Regions from separate parts of the Streptomyces sp. NPDC046349 genome, predicted to be linked through region 3. Evidence: riboswitches for the same ligand, from Rfam matches in the RefSeq annotation. Region 3 holds a riboswitch; each other region holds the start of a gene.
The links. A riboswitch is a leader RNA that binds a small molecule or an ion and turns the genes downstream of it on or off. The one in region 3 is predicted to bind cyclic di-AMP.
Positions count from the first base shown of each region.

Region 1: linked by a shared signal. The riboswitch ahead of ACZ6JS_RS19205 (M23 family metallopeptidase) and the one ahead of ACZ6JS_RS28515 (M23 family metallopeptidase) in region 3 are both predicted to bind cyclic di-AMP.
Region 2: linked by a shared signal. The riboswitch ahead of ACZ6JS_RS17175 (transglycosylase family protein) and the one ahead of ACZ6JS_RS28515 (M23 family metallopeptidase) in region 3 are both predicted to bind cyclic di-AMP.

Region 1 covers NZ_JBVJFK010000007.1:399,731-404,389, forward strand. Annotated here, with positions in the region: gene ACZ6JS_RS19195 (aspartate aminotransferase family protein) at 1-974, shown strand, start outside; gene ACZ6JS_RS19200 (tyrosine-protein phosphatase) at 1,005-1,796, opposite strand; cyclic di-AMP (ydaO/yuaA leader) riboswitch at 2,109-2,288, shown strand; gene ACZ6JS_RS19205 (M23 family metallopeptidase) at 2,291-3,268, shown strand; gene ACZ6JS_RS19210 (SGNH/GDSL hydrolase family protein) at 3,432-4,217, shown strand; gene ACZ6JS_RS19215 (MBL fold metallo-hydrolase) at 4,381-4,659, shown strand, end outside.
Region 2 covers NZ_JBVJFK010000006.1:411,199-415,857, reverse strand. Annotated here, with positions in the region: gene ACZ6JS_RS17185 (FtsB family cell division protein) at 1-77, opposite strand, end outside; gene eno (phosphopyruvate hydratase) at 168-1,454, opposite strand; gene ACZ6JS_RS17175 (transglycosylase family protein) at 1,740-2,447, opposite strand; cyclic di-AMP (ydaO/yuaA leader) riboswitch at 2,451-2,621, opposite strand; gene ACZ6JS_RS17170 (LysM peptidoglycan-binding domain-containing protein) at 2,901-3,923, opposite strand; gene ACZ6JS_RS17165 (cytochrome P450 family protein) at 4,012-4,659, opposite strand, start outside.
Region 3 covers NZ_JBVJFK010000013.1:157,223-161,881, reverse strand. Annotated here, with positions in the region: gene ACZ6JS_RS28525 (M16 family metallopeptidase) at 1-1,355, shown strand, start outside; gene ACZ6JS_RS28520 (M16 family metallopeptidase) at 1,376-2,743, shown strand; cyclic di-AMP (ydaO/yuaA leader) riboswitch at 2,959-3,117, shown strand; gene ACZ6JS_RS28515 (M23 family metallopeptidase) at 3,131-3,931, shown strand; gene ACZ6JS_RS28510 (GntR family transcriptional regulator) at 4,140-4,659, shown strand, end outside.

The DNA of each region.
Region 1 (4,659 bases), on a different contig from region 3:
ACGCAACCGGGCGGCCGAGGATCCTCTACTGCGGGCACGCCTTCCACGGGCTGACCGCCGGCTCGCTCTCGGTGAACGGCGAGGACGGGTTCCGGGACGGCTTCGCACCGCTGCTGCCCGACACCGAGGTCGCGCTGGGCGACCTGGCCGCCCTGGAGCGCGAGCTGAAGCACGGCGACGTGGCCGCCTTCGTCGTCGAGCCGATCCAGGGCAAGGGGGTCCTCGCGGCCCCGCCCGGATTCCTGCTCGCCGCGCAGGAGCTGCTGCACCGGCACAAGGCGCTGCTGATCGCGGACGAGGTGCAGACCGGACTGGGGCGTACCGGCGACTTCTACGCGTACCAGCACGAGCCGGGCGTGGAGCCCGACCTGGTGTGCGTGGCCAAGGCGCTGTCGGGCGGCTACGTGCCGGTCGGCGCGACCCTGGGCAAGGATTGGATCTTCAAGAGGGTCTACTCCTCCATGGACCGCGTGCTCGTGCACTCCGCGAGCTTCGGATCCAACGCACAGGCGATGGCGGCAGGGCTGGCGGTGCTGTCCGTCATGGAGGACGAGCACCTCGTGGCCCGCGCCCGGGCGACCGGCGACCTGCTGCGCGGGCGGCTCGCGGCCCTGGTGGACGAGTACGAGCTGCTCCACGAGGTGCGCGGCCGCGGCCTGATGATCGGCATCGAGTTCGGGCGGCCCTCCTCGCTGGGCCTGCGCAGCCGCTGGGCCGTACTCCAGGCGGCCCGCAAGGGCCTCTTCGCGCAGATGGTCGTGGTGCCGCTTCTGCAGAAGCACCGGATCCTCACCCAGGTCTCCGGGGACCACCTGGAGGTGATCAAACTGATTCCGCCCCTGGTGCTGGACGAGCAGGACGTCGACCGGTTCGTCGGCGCCTTCCGCGAGGTCATGGACGAGGCGCACGGCGGGTCCGGTCTGATGTGGGACTTCGGCAGGACCCTGGTGAAGCAGGCCGTCGCGGCGCGCTGACGGCCTGCGTCCCCGGTCCCCGTAACCGGATCAGACCAACAGCCGGTCCCGGAGTTGGTCGAGGGTCTCGGGCTGAAGCCCGAGGCCCTCCGCCAGGTAGCGGTCGACCCCGCCCCAGACCTCGTCGATGGTGTCGAAGGCGGCGATCAGGTACTCGGCGCGTGCGTCGAAGAGCGGCGCGAGCAGCTCCATCACCTCGGGCGAGCGGGCCTCGGCCGAGTCGGAGCTGCGGCGCACCCGGTAGCGGCGGTGCGGGGCGTTGGACTCCAGGTAGTCCGCCACGACGGCCTCGCGCTCGACGCCGAGCGCGAGCAGGGTGACGGCGACGGAGAGGCCGGCCCGGTCCTTGCCGGCCGCGCAGTGCAGGAGGGCGGGGACGCTGTCCTCGGCGAGGGCGTGGACGACCCGGCTGTGCTCGGCGGTGCGGGTCCGGATGATCCCGCGGTAGGAGTTCGCCATCCGGGCCGCGGCCTTGCCGTCGCCCAGGATCGAGCGGAGCTGGTCGAGGTCGCCGTCGCGGACCAGCCGCCAGAACTCCCGGCCGTCCGCCGGGTCCGAGAGCGGGATGTTGACGTTCCGCACGCCCGGCAGTTCGACGTCCGGCCCCTCCAGGGCGTGGTCGGCGCCGTTGCGGAAGTCGAAAATGGTGTGGAGGCCGAGCGAAGCGAGGAACTCTGCATCGGTTTCGGTGGCATGTGCGAGATGTCCGCTTCGGAACAGTCGTCCCGTCCCGACCCTTCGTCCGTCAGAAGTCGGCAATCCGCCCACATCGCGGAAATTGCGCACTCCGGTCAGCTCCGGCTCCTGTATCTGCTGGGTCACGGGAACTCCTCTGCCTTCTCTTGGGGCGTCTGTCCGAATTGAGCTGTTTGGCGCCAACTTGCCATATCCGGAGGCGAGATCGGGCACCGCCCCGTGAGCCAGATCATACGGTGACCGTGAGTGCCTGATCGTCGGAACCGAATGGCCCGGTGGGCACGGCTGTTGGCGGAGCGGAATGGACGGAGGGTGACCGGAATTCCGGCGGTCCCTCATGCCTGTGAATCCGTCAGGGAATTCACGGCTTGTTCGGCACGACCTAAAGGGATTACCTTCGCGATCGATCCGGGTGGATCGCCGAATCCTGCCGCCGCCCGGAAACCGCAACCGAACCATTTCGCGCGGCAGGAGCGGGGGAACCAGGTAAGCCGCTGCGCCGGAGATCTTTTCTCCGGTACGGCTCGGGGTGAAGTCGTTCATGTCCCGTACATGTACGGCCGGACATCTCCAGTCCGAACCCGACAGCTCACCTCGCAGGCGCCGGAGAGGAATGCGTCATGCCTGCAAAGGGTAAGCACCGCCGTCCCAAGTCCCTTTCCATCCGCCGCGGATTCGCGGTCGCAGGCACCGGCGGCGCGGCCCTCGCCCTGCCGCTGATCGGCGCCGCCGGCGCCCACGCCGGCGGAGTGGCGGCGGCCCCCGCCGTCGCACCCGCGGTGGCCCCGCAGGTTCCCACCGCCCTCCAGGCCGCCCCGGCGGCAGCCGTGGAGGCCGCGCAGGCCGCGCCGACCGTCTACACGGTCGTCCCGGGCGACTGCCTCTCCGAGATCGCCGCCGAGCGCAACCTGCCCGGCGGCTGGCAGCGGCTGTACGAGCAGAACCGTGAGGCGGTCGGCAGCGACCCGTCGCTGATCCACCCCGGCCTGAAGCTGACCCTCGGCGGCCGCGGCCAGGCCGCCCCGGTCGACGCCGTCCGCGCCCCGCGCACCGCCCCCGAGGCCGGCGCGAAGGCCGCCCCGAAGGCCCAGTCGAAGCGGGCCGTGCAGCCCGCCGCCCCGCAGACGCAGCGGGAATCCGCTCCCGAGGCACCCGCCGCCCCCGCCGAGGCGCCCGCCGCACAGCCGGCGGCCTCCGGATTCGTGGCCCCGGTCAGCGGCGGCGTCTCCACCCAGTACAAGGTCGCGGGCGCCATGTGGTCCTCCGGCTACCACACCGGCGTCGACTTCATCGCCCCCATGGGCACCACCGTCAAGGCCGTCGGCGCGGGCACCGTGGTCTCCGCGGGCTGGAGCGGCGCGTACGGCAACGAGGTCGTCATCCGGCACGCGGACGGCAAGTACTCGCAGTACGCCCACCTGTCCCAGCTCTCCGTCTCCTCCGGCCAGAGCGTCACCGCCGGCCAGAGCATCGGCCTCTCCGGTTCCACCGGCAATTCGACCGGCCCGCACCTGCACTTCGAGATCCGCACGAGCCCGTCCTACGGCTCGGACATGGACCCGATCGCCTACCTCCGCTCGAAGGGCGCCAGCCTCTGACGGCAACCGCCGACGGGCCGCGGACACGCGTGGGGCCGGGACCCGAGGGGGGTCCCGGCCCCACGTGTACTTATTCCTTACCTCTCACGTGGTACAGATCACGGCCCGTCAACCCCTCATTACGTTGGCGTAGGTTGGTTACGGGAGTGAAGGATGGGCTCTCGTGGCAGCGACGACGACGAAACTCAAGACCATCGGCTCGTACGCGGCGATCGGGGACAGCTTCACAGAGGGCGTGGGGGACCCGGGGCCCGGGGATTCTTTTCTCGGCTGGGCGGACCGGCTCGCCGTGCTCCTGGCCGATCAGCGCGAAGAGCACGACTTCCGGTATGCGAATCTCGCGGTGCGCGGGAAGCTCCTCGACCAGATCGTGGCCGACCAGGTGCCGAGAGCCAAGGCCCTCGCCCCGGACCTCGTCACCTTCTGCGCGGGCGGCAACGACATCATCCGGCCCGGCAGCGACCCCGACGACGTGGCGGAGCGGTTCGAGGCGGCCGTCGCCGACCTCACCGGGGCCGTCGGCCATGTCATGATCACCACCGGCTTCGACACCCGCGGGGTGCCCGTCCTCAAGCACATCCGGGGCAAGGTCGCCACGTACAGCGCACACGTGCGGGCCATCGCCGACCGCTACGACTGCCCGGTGCTCGACCTCTGGTCGCTGAAGTCCGTACAGGACCGGCGCGCCTGGGACGCCGACCGGCTGCACCTCTCGCCCGAGGGCCACACCCGCGTCGCACTGCGCGCCGCACAGGTGCTCGGCCTGGAGGTGCCCGCCGACCCCGATCAGCCGTGGCCGCAGCTGCGCCCGCGCGGCTCGGTGGACACGACCCGCGACAACATCCAGTGGGCCCGCGAGTACCTGGTGCCGTGGATCGGCCGCCGACTGCGCGGCGAGTCCTCCGGCGACCACGTCGAGGCGAAGCGGCCGGACCTGCTGCCGCTGTAGCAGCAGGTGACGGGGCGGGCGGGAGGGGCAGGGGGGAGGAGCAGCCGGAATCCTTCGGGACCGGTGTGCGTTGGGATGGTCGTAGCGATACGACCGCCCCGACCCCATCCTCCCTGGAGGCGCTTTGACCGGCTCCCGTCCCCTCCGTCCGCGGCTGCGCGCCATGCGGCCCGAAGCCTTCGGCGCGGACCCGTCCGGCGCCAGGCTGGAGCGGATCCGCCGCTCGCCGAACTTCGCCGACGGCGTCTTCCAGAACCCGGTCGGGGCCCGGAACAGGCCCTCGGGGTCGATGACGGAGTTCGCGAAGATCTACTTCCACCGCGAGCAGCGGCTCCGGCGCAGCCCGGCTGCGGCCATTCCGGTGCACCCGACCACCCTCGCGGATCTGGCGAAGCCGCCCGCGAGCGGTCTGCGCCTGACCTGGATGGGCCACTCCAGCGTG
Region 2 (4,659 bases), on a different contig from region 3:
GCCGCGGTCCGCTCACCGAGCTGTTTGAGCCGCGTCGCGGTGGAGAAGGTGGAGAACCGATCCCGGTTCCCGGCCATTGGTCCGCCTCCCCTTTTGTACGCACTACGCAATACGTCCCCGCACACGGTACGGGACCGAGTGCGGGGACGTACGGAGGCAGAGCGTGATTAGCCCTTGAAGCGCGGGAAGGCGCTGCGGCCCGCGTACACCGCGGCGTCGTCGAGGATCTCCTCGATGCGCAGCAGCTGGTTGTACTTGGCGACGCGGTCCGAGCGGGCCGGGGCGCCGGTCTTGATCTGACCGCAGTTCACGGCGACCGCGAGGTCGGCGATGGTGACGTCCTCGGTCTCGCCGGAGCGGTGCGACATCATGCACTTGAAGCCGTTGCGCTGGGCCATCTCGACGGCGTCGAGGGTCTCGGTCAGCGAACCGATCTGGTTCACCTTCACGAGCAGGGCGTTCGCGGAGCCCTCCTCGATGCCGCGGGCCAGGCGCTCGGGGTTGGTGACGAAGAGGTCGTCGCCGACGATCTGGACCTTGGCGCCCAGGCGGTCGGTGATGGTCTTCCAGCCGGCCCAGTCGTCCTCGAACAGCGGGTCCTCGATGGACACGAGCGGGTACGCCTCGACGAGCTCGGCGTAGTAGTCGGTCATCTCGGCGGCCGAGCGGGACTGGCCCTCGAACTCGTACTTGCCGTCCTTGTAGAACTCGGACGCGGCGACGTCGAGCGCGAGCGCGATGTCCTTGCCGGGGGTGTAGCCGGCCTGCTTGATGGCCTCGATGATGAGGTCGAGCGCGGCGCGGTTGGACTCCAGGTTCGGGGCGAAGCCGCCCTCGTCACCGAGACCGGTGGAGAGGCCCTTGGTGTGCAGGACCTTCTTGAGGGTGTGGTAGACCTCGGCGCCCCAGCGCAGTGCCTCGGAGAAGGACTCCGCGCCGATCGGGGCGATCATGAACTCCTGGATGTCCACGTTGGAGTCGGCGTGCGACCCACCGTTGAGGATGTTCATCATCGGAACGGGCAACAGGTGCGCGTTCGGGCCGCCGAGGTAGCGGAAGAGCGGGAGGTCCGAGGCCTCGGACGCGGCGTGGGCGACGGCGAGCGAGACGCCGAGGATGGCGTTGGCGCCGAGCGAGCCCTTGTTGTCGGTGGCGTCCAGGTCGAACATGGCCTGGTCGATCAGGCGCTGCTCGGTGGCGTCGTAGCCGACGAGCTCCGGGCCGATCTGCTCGATGACGGCGAGGACGGCCTTCTCGACACCCTTGCCCATGTAACGGTTGGGGTCACCGTCACGGAGCTCGATGGCCTCGAATGCACCGGTGGAGGCACCGGACGGAACGGCAGCACGGCCGGTGCTGCCGTCGTCGAGGCCCACCTCGACCTCGACCGTGGGGTTGCCTCGGGAGTCCAGGATTTCCCGGGCTACGACGACGTCGATGGACGGCACGAGCATCTCCTTCTGGGATGTGACGCTGGGTGTGCGGTGGCGTGTCAGGCCGTGGGATGGCCTTGCCGCCTAGAGCCTAACCGGCTTCGGGGGTTCGACCGGCCGACCGCCCGTCCCCTGGGACGAAAAAGGGACCGAATACCCCTCTTCCGGGACATACAGCCCTTGATTATCGGCCTCGAAGGGGATGCGCGAGCCCGCACGCACCGCCGCCCGGCGCGTGGGGGGAGGGGCGCCGGGCGGTGGGAAATCTGCGTGTTGCGTACGCTTTTGCGGCTACTGCCGCGTCGTTCAGCTGAGCTTCAGCTTCTGACCGGGGTAGATCAGGTCGGCGTCCGAGACGATGTCCTTGTTCAGCTCGAAGAGCTGCTGCCAGCCGCCCTTGACCCCGTTGGCCTCGGCGATGGTGCCCAGGGTGTCGCCGGGCTTGACCTCGTACGAGCCGTTGCCGGTCTTCGGCGCGGCCGGAGCCTCGGTGCGCTCGGAGCGGGTGGTCGGGACCTCGGTGCGCTTGGTGTCCTTCTTCGGCGCGGCCTTGGTCTCGGTCTTCTTGGTCTCGGTCTTCTTCGTCTCGGCCTTCGGCTTGGTGGAGGCCGGGGTCTCGGTGGAGCCGCCACCGGTGTAGGAGGAGTTCGACAGGCCCTTGCCACAGTGCGGCCAGGCGCCCTTGCCCTGCTTCTTGAGGACCTTCTCGGCCACGGCTATCTGCTGCGCCTTCGAGGCCTGGTTGGCCTGCGGGGCGTACGACTTGCCGCCGAACGAGGCCCACGTGGAGGACGAGAACTGCAGTCCGCCGTAGTAGCCGTTGCCCGTGTTGATGGACCAGTTGCCACCGGACTCGCACTGCGCGACCTTGTCCCACTCGGACGCGGTGGCGGCACTGGCGGCGCCCGCGGTCATCAGGGGGGCGGCGACGGCCACACCGGCGACACCGGCGAGCGTGACGATGCGAACGGCCTTGGAACCGCGACGGTGCTTGCCCTTGCCGGAAAGCAGCATGAGGTTTCTCCTCACCGACGCCTACGAGGTGAGCTGTCGGGTTCGGGCCTGTGAGTGCCCGGCGGTGCGACCTTGCGCCCCGCTTAACCCCAAGCCGCTTGCCGGCCGTCTCTCAACGGCGGCTCGCGGCACCTACCTTGGTTCCCCCGCTCCTGCCTTCGGCGCTCGACGCGACGACTGTTCCCCCCGTCCGCCGGCAGGATTCGGCGATGCGGTCGAAGGAGCCCGCGGTGGCGGGCGAATCAGAAGGTAGACATGTCTCTCCCCGATGCTCAACCAGGAGCATCGGGGAGAAACGGCCCCTACTTGCGCTCCCCGCAGGGGTGTTTGCGCAGGTGAGGACGGGGTTTGCGGAAGCCCCCGGGCGAGACACGCCAGTTGACCGGAAGAGACGCATGTCTCACTTACAGAAAACAGACAATCAGGTCTTTCCGGGCGAACCAACTGTCCTTATTAGGTGGTTAGATCCAGGTTCTGGCCGGGCTTGATCAGGTTGGCGTCTCCGCCGATGACCTGCTCATTGGCCGCGTAGAGCCCGCTCCAGCCGCCCTTCACGCCCTTGGCATCCGCGATGGTCGCCAGGCTGTCGCCCGCCTGCACCGTGTAGAGGGGGTCCGACGCGGCATCGGACGAGGCGCTCTCCTCGGGGGAGGGCGCACCGCGGTGCTTGCCGTTCCCCTCGCCGGGAGCGGCCTCCGGGGTCGCGGGGGCCGCCGGCGCCCCCGGGGTCGCCGGGGCGGTGGGGGAGGGACTCGGGGCGACCGGCGGGGTCGTGGGCGTCGACGGGTCCGTCGGCAGGGTCGGGGCCGTCGGGTCGGCGGGCGTCACCGGCGGGGTCGCCGGGTCGGTCGGGCCGACCGGGGTGGTCGGGGGCGTCGTCGGGGCGTCGGGCGCGGGCATGACGGGCAGCCCGACGGACGGCGCGTCGGGAATCAGGAAGGGGCTGCCCGAGGGGCTGGGGGTCTCCGCGGTCGGGAGTCCGAAGTCCGTGGCGGGCTTGCCGCCCGTGGTGGAGGGCACGGTGTCGTCGGGGCGGGACGGCGCGGGGCCCACCACGCCGGGGCTGCCGGGCAGACCGGGGTCGACGACGGCGGCCGGACCCTGCTGGTCCAGTCCGGCGGAGGCCGCGCACAGCGGCCAGGCCTGCGGACCCTGGGAGGCCAACACGCGCTCGGCCACGGCTATCTGCTGCGAGCGGCTCGCGAGGTCGGCCCGCTCGGCGAAGTCCAGACCACCGGCGTTCTGCCACTGCTCCTGGGTGAACTGGAGCCCGCCGTACGCGCCGCTGCCGAAGTTGGCGCTCCATGAGCCGCCGCTCTCGCACTCGGCCACCTTGTCCCAAGTGGCGGTGTCGGCAGCGGTCGCGCTGGTGGCTGCCAGCAGCGGCATGGCCAGCGCAGAGCCAGTGACACCGGCTGTGACGACCAGCGCGGGGACCTGGCGGGGGCGTCTGTGACGGCCGTTCCCGGAGAGCATGAGGGATCACCTTTCGCATAACAGCGGGGTAACGGCAGAACCTAGCGGCCTTCGAACGATTGTCACAAGTTCAAGCTGAATCTGACTTTTAATCAGAAGTCGCACAGGTGTTTTGAACCGTGAAGCGAACGGGAAGAGTGCGCAGCCCCCGCATGATCAACCCCCCACGCCAGCGCAGGTCTTGGGGTGGAACGGCCAGTTCCAGATCGGGCAGGCGTGTGAGCAGGGTCGCGAGGGCGGTCTGCCCCTCGAGGCGGGCGAGCGGCGCGCCCAGGCAGTAGTGGATGCCGTGTCCGTAGCCGAGGTGCTGGTTGTCACTCCTGGAGAGGTCGAGGGTGTCCGGGTCGGCGAACCGCTCGGGGTCCCGGTCGGCGGCCGCGAGGACGACCAGGACCGGGTCGCCGGTCTCGATGCGCTCGCCGCCGAGGGTCAGCGGCTCGGTGGCGAAGCGCCACGTCGCCAGCTCCACGGGGCCGTCGTAGCGCAGGAGTTCCTCGACACCGGTGGTCAGCAGCCCGCTCTCCCCGGCGCCCAGGGAGCGCTGCAGCCGCTCGCGCTGGACGGGGTTCATGAAGAGGGAGTGGACGCCGTTGCCGATGAGGTTGACGGTCGTCTCGAAGCCGGCGAAGAGCAGGATGAAGGCCATCGCGGTGGCCTCGCCCTCGGTCAGGTGGTCGCCGTGGTCGCTCGCCCGGATCAGGTCGGAGATCAGGTCGTCTCCCAGATCATCCCTTTT
Region 3 (4,659 bases):
CCACAGCCCAGGCCGGCTCCGGCGGCCTGACAGCGACCGAGCACCGGCTGGCCAACGGCCTGCGCGTGGTGCTGTCCGAGGACCACCTGACCCCGGTCGCCGCGGTCTGCCTCTGGTACGACGTCGGCTCGCGCCACGAAGTCAAGGGGCGTACCGGCCTGGCTCACCTCTTCGAGCACCTGATGTTCCAGGGCTCGGCGAGCGTACCGGGCAACGGCCACTTCGAGCTGGTCCAGGGCTCCGGCGGCTCCCTCAACGGCACCACCAGCTTCGAGCGCACCAACTACTTCGAGACGATGCCGACCCACCAGCTGGAGCTCGCGCTCTGGCTGGAGGCGGACCGGATGGGCTCGCTGCTGGCCGCCCTGGACGACGAGTCGATGGAGAACCAGCGCGACGTCGTCAAGAACGAGCGCCGCCAGCGCTACGACAACGTCCCCTACGGCACCGCGTTCGAGCGGCTGACCGCGCTGGCGTACCCCGAGGGCCACCCGTACCACCACACCCCGATCGGCTCCATGGCCGACCTGGACGCCGCGTCCCTGGAGGACGCGCGTGCCTTCTTCCGTACGTACTACGCGCCCAACAACGCGGTGCTGTCGGTCGTCGGGGACATCGACCCGGAGAAGACGCTCGCCTGGATCGAGAAGTACTTCGGCACCATCCCCTCCCACGACGGGAAGCAGCCGCCCCGCGACGGCTCGCTCCCCGACATCATCGGGGAGCAGCTGCGTGAGGAGATCGTCGAGGAGGTCCCGGCACGCGCGCTGATGGCCGCCTACCGTCTCCCGCACGACGGCACCCGCGAGTGCGACGCCGCCGACGTGGCCCTGACCATCCTGGGCGGCGGCGAGTCCTCCCTGCTGCACAACCGGCTGGTGCGCCGCGACCAGACGGCCGTGGCCGCCGGCTTCGGCATGCTGCGCCTGGCCGGGGCGCCGTCGCTGGGCTGGCTGGACGTCAAGACGTCCAGCGGGGTCGAGATCCCCGCCATCGAGGCGGCCGTCGACGAGGAGCTCGCGCGGTTCGCCGCCGAGGGCCCGACCGCCGAGGAGATGGAGCGCGCGCAGGCGCAGCTGGAGCGCGAGTGGCTGGACCGGCTGAGCACGGTGGCCGGCCGCGCCGACGAACTGTGCCGCTACGCGGTGCTGTTCGGTGACCCGCAGCTGGCCCTCACCGCCGTCCAGCGCGTCCTGGACATCACCGCCGAGGAGGTGCAGGCCGTGGCCGCGGCCCGACTGCGCCCGGACAACCGGGCGGTGCTCGTCTACGAGCCGCTCGCGGCGGACGGCACCGAGGGCGAAGAGGGCGAAGAGAACGCCGACAGCGACGAGAACGAGGGGGCGGAGCAGTGAGCGACACCGCAGCCGTCACGATGACCTTCCACCCGCGCCCGCAGGCGGGTGAGCCCCAGCCGTGGGCCTTCCCGGCCCCTGAGCGCGGGACGCTGTCCAACGGGCTGACCCTGCTGCGCTGCCACCGCCCGGGCCAGCAGGTGATCGCGGTCGAGATCAACCTCACCGCCCCCCTCGACGCGGAGCCCGAGGGCCTGGACGGCGTGGCGACCATCATGGCGCGCGCCCTGTCGGAGGGCACCGACAAGCACTCCGCCGAGGAGTTCGCGGCCGAGCTGGAGCGCTGCGGGGCCACCCTCGACGCGCACGCCGACCACCCGGGCCTGCGGGTCTCCCTGGAGGTGCCCGCCTCCCGGCTTGCCAAGGCGCTGGGCCTGCTCGCCGAGGCGCTGCGTGCGCCCGCGTTCGCCGACGCCGAGGTCGACCGGCTGGTGCGCAACCGGCTCGACGAGATCCCGCACGAGCTGGCCAATCCGCAGCGCCGCGCCGCCAAGGAGCTCTCCAAGGAGCTCTTCCCGGCGTCCCTGCGGATGTCCCGGCCGCGCCAGGGCACCGAGGAGACGGTCGCGCGGATCGACTCCGCCGCCGTACGCGCCTTCTACGAGGCCCACGTCCGCCCCGCCACCGCCACGGCGGTGGTCGTCGGCGACCTGACCGGCATCGACCTGGACGCCGTGCTGGCGGACACCCTGGGCGCCTGGACCGGCGACACCGCCGAGGCCCGCCCCGTGCCGCCGGTGACCGCCGACGACACCGGCCGCGTGGTGATCGTCGACCGGCCGGGCGCGGTCCAGACGCAGCTGCTGATCGGCCGCATCGGACCGGACCGCCACGACCGGGTCTGGGCGGCCCAGGTGCTGGGCACGTACTGCCTCGGCGGCACCCTCACCTCCCGCCTGGACAAGGTGCTCCGCGAGGAGAAGGGGTACACCTACGGCGTGCGGGCCTTCGGCCAGGTGCTGCGCTCCACCGCCGACGGCAAGGGCGCCTCCATGCTCGCCATCAGCGGCTCGGTGGACACCCCCAACACCGGACCCGCGCTCGAGGACCTCTGGAAGGTGCTGCGCACCCTCGCGGAGGGCGGTCTGACCGACGCCGAGCGCGACGTGGCCGTGCAGAACCTCGTGGGTGTGGCCCCGCTGAAGTTCGAGACGGCCGCCTCGGTCGCCGGCACCCTGGCCGACCAGGTCGAGCAGGAGCTGCCGGACGACTACCAGGCGCAGCTGTACGCGCAGTTGGCCGAAACCGGCACGGTGGAGGCGACGGCGGCGGTCGTGAAGGCGTTCCCGGCGGACCGGCTGGTCACGATCCTGGTGGGAGACGCCGCGCTGATCGAGGAGCCCGTGCGGGCCCTCGGGATCGGTGACGTCACGGTCGTCACCAACTGATGCCACGGGCGCCCGGATGACGGGCAACTGACGCACTGGACAAGGGGCTCCGGCGGGTTTCCGCCGGAGCCCCTTTTTGTCCGTTTAGTGGTGAGGTTGCTTGTATGTGATGTGGCGTACGCAACAAAAAGGCGCGTCTGTTTGGCGATTGACTGATGATCCGCCTAGCGTCGGGCGTGCTGTCCGTCAGTTGTGCCCGCCGCACCCGCGGCACCGGACAGCGATCGCCGAGTCCCCGTCAGGCGCGAGCCTGGGGAGCCGGGGACCCACATCAGTCCCTGGGGTGAATCGGACCCCCTCGCAAGAGGAGGCCCGTAGGAGACCTTCCTGCTCCGAACCCGTCAGCTAACCCGGTAGGCGAGAAGGAAGGAAAGGATCAAACCCTTCATGGCGTTTGGCAGTCGTCCCGCTGGTACCGGCAAGCACCGTGGTTCCAGCCGCCTGAGCAAGAAGACCGCCGGCTACGCCGGTATCGCCGCGATCGCCACCACGGGCGTGGTCGGCTCCCTCGCCGCCCCGGCCTTCGCCGCGGACAACCACAGCAGCTCCGCCCCGGAGAACGGGCTGGGTGCCGTCGTCGTCGCCGAGGACCTCGCGGGCGACATCGCGGACCAGGCCGAGTCCCAGCAGCGCGCCGCCGAGCACGCCGCCGCCAAGGCGCAGGCCGAGGCCGACGCCAAGCAGAAGGCCGCCGAGGCCAAGCGCCTCGCCGAGGCCAAGGCGAAGGCCGAGCGCGAGGCCGCCGAGCGCGCCGCCCGCGAGGAGGAGCGCAAGCGCCTCAACACCTTCGTCTCCCCGCTCGACGACTCGTACGTCAGCACGCAGTACAAGGCGGGCGGCGGCATGTGGTCCTCCGGCAGCCACACCGGCATCGACTTCCACGCCGCCTCCGGCACCTCGGTCCAGGCGGTGGGCTTCGGTACCGTCGTCGAGGCCGGCTGGGGCGGTGCGTACGGCAACAACGTCGTCATCAAGCACAACGACGGCACCTTCACGCAGTACGGCCACCTGTCCTCGCTGAACGTCTCCGTCGGCCAGCAGGTCACCCCGGGCCAGCAGATCGGCCTGTCGGGCTCCACCGGCAACTCCAGCGGCCCGCACCTGCACTTCGAGGCCCGCACCGGCTCGCAGTACGGCTCGGACATCGACCCGATCGCGTACCTGCGCTCGCACGGCGTCAGCCTCTGACCCTCCGCGCCGCCCATCGGGCACTGCGCGCCGCGCACGGCTTCACGAAGACCCCGCCTCCTGAGCCGGGGTCTTCGTGTTTTCGTGCTCCGGCGCAATGTTTCGGATTTCCGTCCGCTCTCGAAATTATGCTGTGCTGCAATAGAGTCGGAGCGTGCGCGTGAGTGCGCACGGGGACTGGCGGTCGGAAATAGACGGAGGTTCGGTCTTGCGTATTCCTGCGCACGCGGTATGCACGGCAATTCGCGACGACATCGTCTCCGGGGTGTTCGAGCCGGGCGGTCGGCTGACCGAGGAGGTGCTGGCCCGCCGGTACGGGGTCTCGCGCGTACCGGTGCGCGAGGCGCTGCGGACGCTGGAGTCCGAGGGCTTCGTGACCACGCGGCGGCACGCGGGGGCCTGTGTGGCCGAGCCGACCGCGCAGGAGGCGGCGGATCTGCTGGAGCTGCGGGTGCTGTTGGAGCCGCTGGCGGCGGCCCGGGCCGCCCGGCGCCGCACCGACGCGCACCTCAAGGTGCTGCGGGGGCTGGTCAGGCTGGGTCAGGAGCGGGCCAGGCGGGGCCAGGGCGAGGATCTGCGGGCGCTCGGCGGCTGGTTCCACGAGACGCTCGCGCAGGCCTCGGGCAGCCCCGGGCTGATCGCCCTGCTCACGCAGATGCGGCACAAGGTGGCGTGGATGTTCGTGGTGGAGGCGCCGGCCCGGCCCGCGGAGTCCTGGGCGGAGCACG